Chelativorans sp. AA-79: one gene and its partner. The protein of the gene in region 1 interacts with the protein of each later gene in a pairwise test. Links are inferred from orthologs where the notes say so. Each region holds a gene or a part of one and is shown on either strand. Other genes may lie near its edges. The genes, in order: sfsA and PVE73_RS02095.

Region 1 (3,147 bases):
GCACCTGCTTGCCGCGCACCTGGCTTCTCAGCATACGCTGCGTGAGGGCGGCGACCAGCTTCAGGTCGCGCGCGGCCGCCTCGCCGATGCCCGGCACCTCGCGCAGGCGGCTTTCAGGCGCACCCAGGACTTCGCCGATCGAGCCGAAGCGGTTGAGCAGTTCCTTCGCCGGCCCCTTGGTGTCGGCGCGCGGAACCGAGCGGAAGAGCACCATTTCGAGAAGCTCGTAATCCGCAAGTGCCTCCACGCCCGCCTCGTCGAAGCGCTGGCGCAGGCGCTCCCGATGCCCTTCGTAATGCTTCCTGGCGTCTGCTTTACCGGATTTTTCGGAGGTCTTCGGCGCAGGCCGCAAGGAGCCCTCGCCGAAAAAACCGTGGTCGTCGCCGTCGCTCATGAAACGCTGCCCCCGCCGCGATCACGAGTGTATCAGGCAAGTCCGGGGCGATCGAGCCCGGCCGGCGACAATGTGAAGATCTCGCAGCCGTCTTCGGTCACGCCCACGCTGTGCTCGTACTGGGCGGACAGCGAGCGGTCGCGAGTCACCGCCGTCCAGCCGTCCGACAGAACCTTCACATGCGGCCGGCCGAGATTGATCATGGGCTCGACCGTGAAGATCATGCCGGGCCGCATCTCAACGCCTTCGTTCGGGCTGCCGTAGTGCAGGATGTTCGGCGCGTCGTGGAAGAGCTGGCCCACGCCGTGGCCGCAGAAGTCGCGCACGACGGAGCAGCGCTGGCCTTCGGCATAGGCCTGTATGGCCGCGCCGATGGCGCCTGTGCGCGCGCCGGGCTTTACCGCCGCCACACCCAGCATGAGGCACTCATGCGTGACCTCCAGAAGCCGCTCGGCGGCGCGCTTGATGGTCCCTACCGGATACATGCGGCTCGAATCCCCGTGCCAGCCATCCAGAACATAGGTGACATCGATATTGACGATGTCGCCTTCCTTGAGCGGCTTGTCGTCCGGGATGCCATGGCAGACCACATGGTTGATCGAGGTGCAGGTGGATTTGGTGTAGCCGCGATAGTTGAGCGTCGCCGGGATCGCCCCATGGTCCATGCCGAATTCGAAGACGAAACGGTCGATCGCGTTCGTCGTCACCCCCGGCTTCACGAGCTCGGTCAGCTGGTCGAGACAGCGCGCCGTAAGGCGGCACGCCCGACGCATGCCCTCGAAGCCCTCCTCGCCATAGAGCCGGATCTGCCCGGTGTTGCGAAGGGGGGCGGTGTCCGCGTCGAGATAAGTAACCATCAGGGCTTGTCCTGGAATTCCATATCGATCAGGCGATCGGGCGTGATCGCGTCTGCAGAGATTTGGCACCCTAGCACGAAAGCTTCAACCCCTGCACCTCTCGCGCGCGCGAATGCGGCGGCATAGGTCGTGTCGAGGTCGCTGCAGAGCCGGAAACGGGAACAGTCGCCGCGCTGCACCACGTAAATCATCACGGCGCGGGCGCCGGCTGCGCGCATGGCGGCAAGCTCGTCGAGATGGCGCGCGCCGCGGTCCGTCACCGTGTCGGGAAACTCCGCCAGGCCCTTCTCGCGCATGAAGTGGACGTTCTTCACCTCCACATAGACAGGCGGACGCTCCGGGTGCTCCAGCAGGAAATCGATGCGCGAGCGCTCGCCATAGCGCTGCTCGGGCTTCATCACGGGATAGCTGCCGAGATCACCCACGAGCCCGGCGCGGATCGCCTCCGCCGCCAGCCGGTTCGGCAGGCCGGTATTGATGCCCACCAGCGTTCCGTCCGCCTCGACGATCTCCAGCATGTAAGGATATTTGCGCTGGGGATTGTTCCACTTGGACAGAAGGACGCGCGAGCCCGGCGCCGTCAGGCCGAGCATCGAGCCGGTGTTGGGCACCGAAACGGTGCGTTCCGTTCCGTCGGCCAGCACCACGTCGGCAAGGAAGCGCTTGTAGCGGCGGACGAGCCGGGCTTCGGTCAGCGGAGCGGGAAATTTCATGGGCGGAGGAGGATCATGTGCGCTAAGTCGTGCGTGAATATCGCCGGTGGGGCAGGAAGGTCAAATGCCAAGGCCAGTGACGGCTTGACGGGAACGCCGTTGTCCGGCCTCATGTGGAGGATGAGGCAAGAGGGGCAACCGCAGTGGCCACGAACCGACTGATGTATTTCCCTTCGGTGGCGGCCGCGGCCTTGTCCTTCTCGTTGCTCGTTTGTGCGAGTGCCGGTGCGCAGCCTCTCGAATGCGCCGAGATCATCGGCAAGGTCTTCGACGACCAGAACGGCAACGGCTATCAGGACAAGGGCGAGCAGGGCCTTGCAGGTGTGCGCATCGTCACGCCCAAGGGCTGGATCGTCATCACGGACGAGCGCGGGCGTTTCCATGTGGCCTGCGCCGATCTGCCCGAGGGCCCCACGGGATCGAACTTCGTCATGAAGGTCGACACGCGCTCGCTGCCGACGGGCTACCGGCTCACGACCGAGAATCCGCGCATGGTGCGTCTGACCGCGGGCAAGCTCGCCAAGCTCAATTTCGGTGCAACCGCCGCGCCCTGAGAACGTTGCTTGGCGGTCCTTTTCGCGTTGGAAAGGCTCGCGCGTTCTGCGGAAGCGGATCGGGGAAAGCGGGCGTGGGAGATGGTGGGCGCGGTAGGGATTGAACCTACGACCCCACCCGTGTGAAGGGTGTGCTCTCCCGCTGAGCTACGCGCCCGCCCGGCGGCAAATCGCCAAGCGCGCGGGGATATAAGGGAGCCCCGGCGGTGAAGTCAAGCGGCTGGCTGGCCGGCGGCGGATTTGATGAGATTGTCCGCCAGTTCCAGCGTCAGATCGTCGAAATGGGAGATGACGATGCTCGGCTCGAATTCGTGCACCGGCCGGTCCGTGTAACCGAAATCCACGGCCACCACGGGAATGCCCGCCGCCTTGGCGGTGTCGATGTCCGTGCGCGAATCGCCAACCATGACGGCGCGGTCGCGGTCGCCGCCGGCGCGCTCGATCGTATCGACGAGGTGGCGCGGGTCGGGCTTGCGGTGCGCGAACGTGTCGGCCCCGCAGATCGCTTCGAACCATTCGGTCATCGAAAGCGCTTCGAGCAGGGTACGCGACAGCCCCTCGAGCTTGTTGGTGCAGACGGCCATGGCGAAGCCCGTCTCGCCGAAGCGCGAGAGTGCCGCCCGCACGCC
Region 2 (3,317 bases), 2.0 Mb from region 1 along the record:
CCACCCGCGCATTGCCGAAACCGGCATCCTTCATGGCGCGGATAAGGTGCTCCGATACGGCCGCTACATGACGGTGCGACCGGCCGGAGGCTACGATCATGTAGTCCGCCAGCGGAGACTTGCCCTGAATGTCGATGGAAACGATATCTTCCGCTTTCGAGTCTTCCAGACTCTGGAGCGCTGCTTCTAAGGCGCGTGACAGGCTCTCTTCGCGTGTCCCGGCCGGCGAAGGCAAGATGGCTGCCTTCCTCTGAAGTGCTGTTCTCAGTGTCTTTCCTTTCCAATAAGAACAACGAAATCGCGCAGCACATACTGCACGATAACCTATAGATAGGCAGACAAGCTTGTCAGTTTCAAGACAAGTTCTCCTTCTCGTGAGGGAAAGGCGTCGGTAGAAGGGGCGTTCCCTGCCGCTTCCGCTCGGCTCTGCCGCGGACATGTGCTTACGGCAGTCGCCTCGGTTCCTTTCCGGGCCGGTCCCCCGGCTGATCGTTTCCGCCGGCCGGAGATTTTCGCCAGCCGGCTTCCGCGCGCAGCGCGGTGGAAGAAAGCGAGGAGCGCGGCCCGTGAATGAAGGTCCAGGCGGGCGGCTTGATGCGGGCAAGAAGAGGCGCGTCCGCCTCGTCGATGCGCGCGTGGTCGAAGGCCTTGGCCATGGTGGAAGAGAGAAAGGACAACGTCGCCCCAGGCCGGTCGATCACGGCGATCGGCACGCTGCGTACGATCGTCCGCCACCGCTCCCAGCGATGGAACGTGCGCAGGCTGTCCGCGCCCATGATCCAGACGAAATGGACACCCGGATTGCGCGCCTGCACGATCTCGACCGTGTCGGCCGTGTAGCGGATGCGGTATCCGGCCTCGAAGGCGGTGATCTTGATGCGCGGGTCGGTCACGCAGGCTTCCGAGCGCGCAATTCGCTCGGAAAGCGGCGCCAGCCCGCTGTGGTCCTTCAGCGGATTGCCGGGCGATACCATCCACCAGAGCTGATTGAGCTCGAGTCGCCGAAGCGCCGTCTCGGCCACCAACGCGTGCCCGGCATGGGGCGGGTTGAAGGAGCCGCCGAAAAGTCCCACCGCCATGCCCTTCTCCACATGCGGCATGCGCAGGTAATGCGCCTGAATTTCCTCCCCCGCCGAAACCACGGTTTCAGGGCCTTGTCTGGCCGGTGCCGCGCACACGGTATTTGAAGGAGGTGAGCTGCTCGACGCCCACCGGCCCGCGTGCATGCATCTTGCCGGTGGCGATGCCGATCTCCGCGCCCATACCGAACTCGCCGCCATCGGCGAACTGGGTCGAGGCGTTGTGAAGCAGGATGGCCGAGTCGATCTCGTTGAAGAAGCGCTCCACGGCGACAGTATCCTCGGCCACGATGGCCTCCGTATGATGGGAGGAATAGATCTCGATGTGTTCGATGGCTCCGGAAATGCCGTCGACCAGCTTCACCGAGATGATCGCGTCCAGGTATTCGGTGCGCCAATCCTCTTCCGACGCGGGCTTCGCCTTTGGAAAGCGCTCGCACACTCCCTCATCGCCGCGGATTTCGCAGCCGGCGTCGGCAAGCGCTTCAAGGACGGGCACGAGATGGGTCTCGGCCGCCACCCGATCAACCAGCAGCGTTTCCGCCGCGCCGCAGATGCCTGTCCGCCGCATTTTGGCGTTGACTGCGATGGGTACCGCCATGTCGAGTCTGGCCGACCTGTCGATATAGAGATGGCAGATGCCTTCAAGATGGGCGAAGACCGGCACACGCGCTTCGTTCTGCACGCGCTCGACGAGACTGCGTCCTCCTCGCGGCACGATCACGTCCAGATTGCCGTCGAGGCCTTTCAGCATCTCGCCAACGGCCGCGCGATCGGTCACCGGCACGCGTTGGATCGCGTCTTCCGGAAGGCCCGCCTTCAGCAGCCCTTCAACGAGGCAGCCGTGGATCGCCGCAGACGAATTGGCCGAATCCGAACCGCCGCGGAGAATCACGGCATTGCCGGCCTTGAGGCAGAGCGCGCCGGCATCCACCGTCACATTGGGCCGGCTTTCGTAAATGACGCCTATAACCCCGAGCGGCGTGCGCACGCGCTCGATGTGCAGGCCGTTCGGCCTGTCCCATTCGGCGATTATATTACCGACCGGATCCTCGAGAGCGGCAATCGCGTGGACTCCCTCGGCCATTGCGGCAATACGCTTGTCGTCCAGTCTCAGCCTGTCGAGGAGGGCGCTGGACAAACCGGCAGCTTTTCCCTTCTTCATATCGGCCGCATTGGCGGCCAGGATCCTTGTCTTGTTTGCTTCGAGGATGTCGGCCATGGCGAGAAGGGCCGTGTTCTTCCGCTCCGCACTGGCAATGGCAAGTGGCCGGGCGGCGGCGCGGGCACGCTGCCCAAGCTCTGCCATCAGTTCACTGATGTCCTTTACGGCTCCCTTATGCGCCTGCAACATCGGTCCCCTCCACCTTTCGCTTGTCCGCCTCGCCCGTGGGCTGCGAAAGCACCAGATCATCCCGGTGCACCATCGCCGCCCGCGCTTCGTAACCGAGAACCGCAGCGATATCTCCGGTTTTGAGCCCCGCGATCTTTACGGCATCCGCCGCATCATACGCAACCAGCCCCCGGCCCGCCTCGCGCCCGTCCGGCCCCATGATGGCCACCGTGTCCCCGCGCGAGAATGCACCTTCAACACGCTTCACACCCGCCGGCAGCAGGCTTTTTCCCTGGAGCAGCGCCCTCAGTGCACCATCGTCGATGCCGATGCGGCCGGCCGGCTCGAGTTGCCCGGCAATCCAGGTTTTGTAGGCCCGTACGGGCATCGGACTCGGCTTGAAAAGAGTGGCCCTCGCACCACGATCTATTGCGCTCAGCGGGCCAAGTTGCTTGCCCGAGGCGATGATCATGGCCACGCCGGCAGCCGTCGCAATGCGCCCGGCATCGAGTTTCGTGCGCATGCCGCCGCGCGAGAGATCGGAGGCCGCCGCGCCTCCCATAGCCATGATCTCCGGTGTGATCCTATCCACCACCGGAATAAAGCGCGCGGTCGGATCGCGTTCAGGGGCTGCGGTATAAAGCCCGTCCACGTCGGAAAGCAGAACGAGCAGATCGCCGCCCATCATGGTGGCCACGCGCGCCGCCAGCCGGTCATTGTCGCCGTAGCGGATCTCGCTGGTGGCGACCGTGTCGTTCTCGTTGATGACGGGAATGGCCCTCATCTTGAGCAGCGTCGAGATGGTGGCGCGGGCATTGAGATACCGTCGCCGCTCTTCCGTGTCGCCGAGCGTGACGAGCACCTGGCCGGAGATGAGGCCGTGGCGGCCAAGTTCACCTGACCAA

What was found.
Region 2: the proteins of sfsA (region 1) and PVE73_RS02095 interact in binary tests that used the Escherichia coli proteins (3 or more experiments, as listed by UniProt). The link is inferred for Chelativorans sp. AA-79 from one-to-one orthologs.

The regions. Positions count from the first base shown.
Region 1 is NZ_CP120361.1:2,449,249-2,452,395, forward strand. Bases 108-2,936 are described here. They hold sfsA (DNA/RNA nuclease SfsA), read right to left. Parts: upstream 1,965-2,936; coding sequence 1,251-1,964; downstream 108-1,250. Other genes in these bases: radC (DNA repair protein RadC), read right to left, coding at 108-394; map (type I methionyl aminopeptidase), read right to left, coding at 427-1,251; PVE73_RS11880 (hypothetical protein), read left to right, coding at 2,108-2,518; gph (phosphoglycolate phosphatase), read right to left, coding at 2,731-2,936. In the rest of the region: more of radC, read right to left, coding at 1-107; more of gph, read right to left, coding at 2,937-3,147. UniProt on the Escherichia coli protein: Binds to DNA non-specifically. Could be a regulatory factor involved in maltose metabolism.
Region 2 is NZ_CP120361.1:425,197-428,513, forward strand. The notes cover bases 291-3,289. They hold PVE73_RS02095 (glutamate-5-semialdehyde dehydrogenase), read right to left. Parts: upstream 2,434-3,289; coding sequence 1,147-2,433; downstream 291-1,146. Other genes in these bases: PVE73_RS02090 (nicotinate-nucleotide adenylyltransferase), read right to left, coding at 444-1,100; proB (glutamate 5-kinase), read right to left, coding at 2,417-3,289. In the rest of the region: rsfS (ribosome silencing factor), read right to left, coding at 1-235; more of proB, read right to left, coding at 3,290-3,317. UniProt on the Escherichia coli protein: Catalyzes the NADPH-dependent reduction of L-glutamate 5-phosphate into L-glutamate 5-semialdehyde and phosphate. The product spontaneously undergoes cyclization to form 1-pyrroline-5-carboxylate.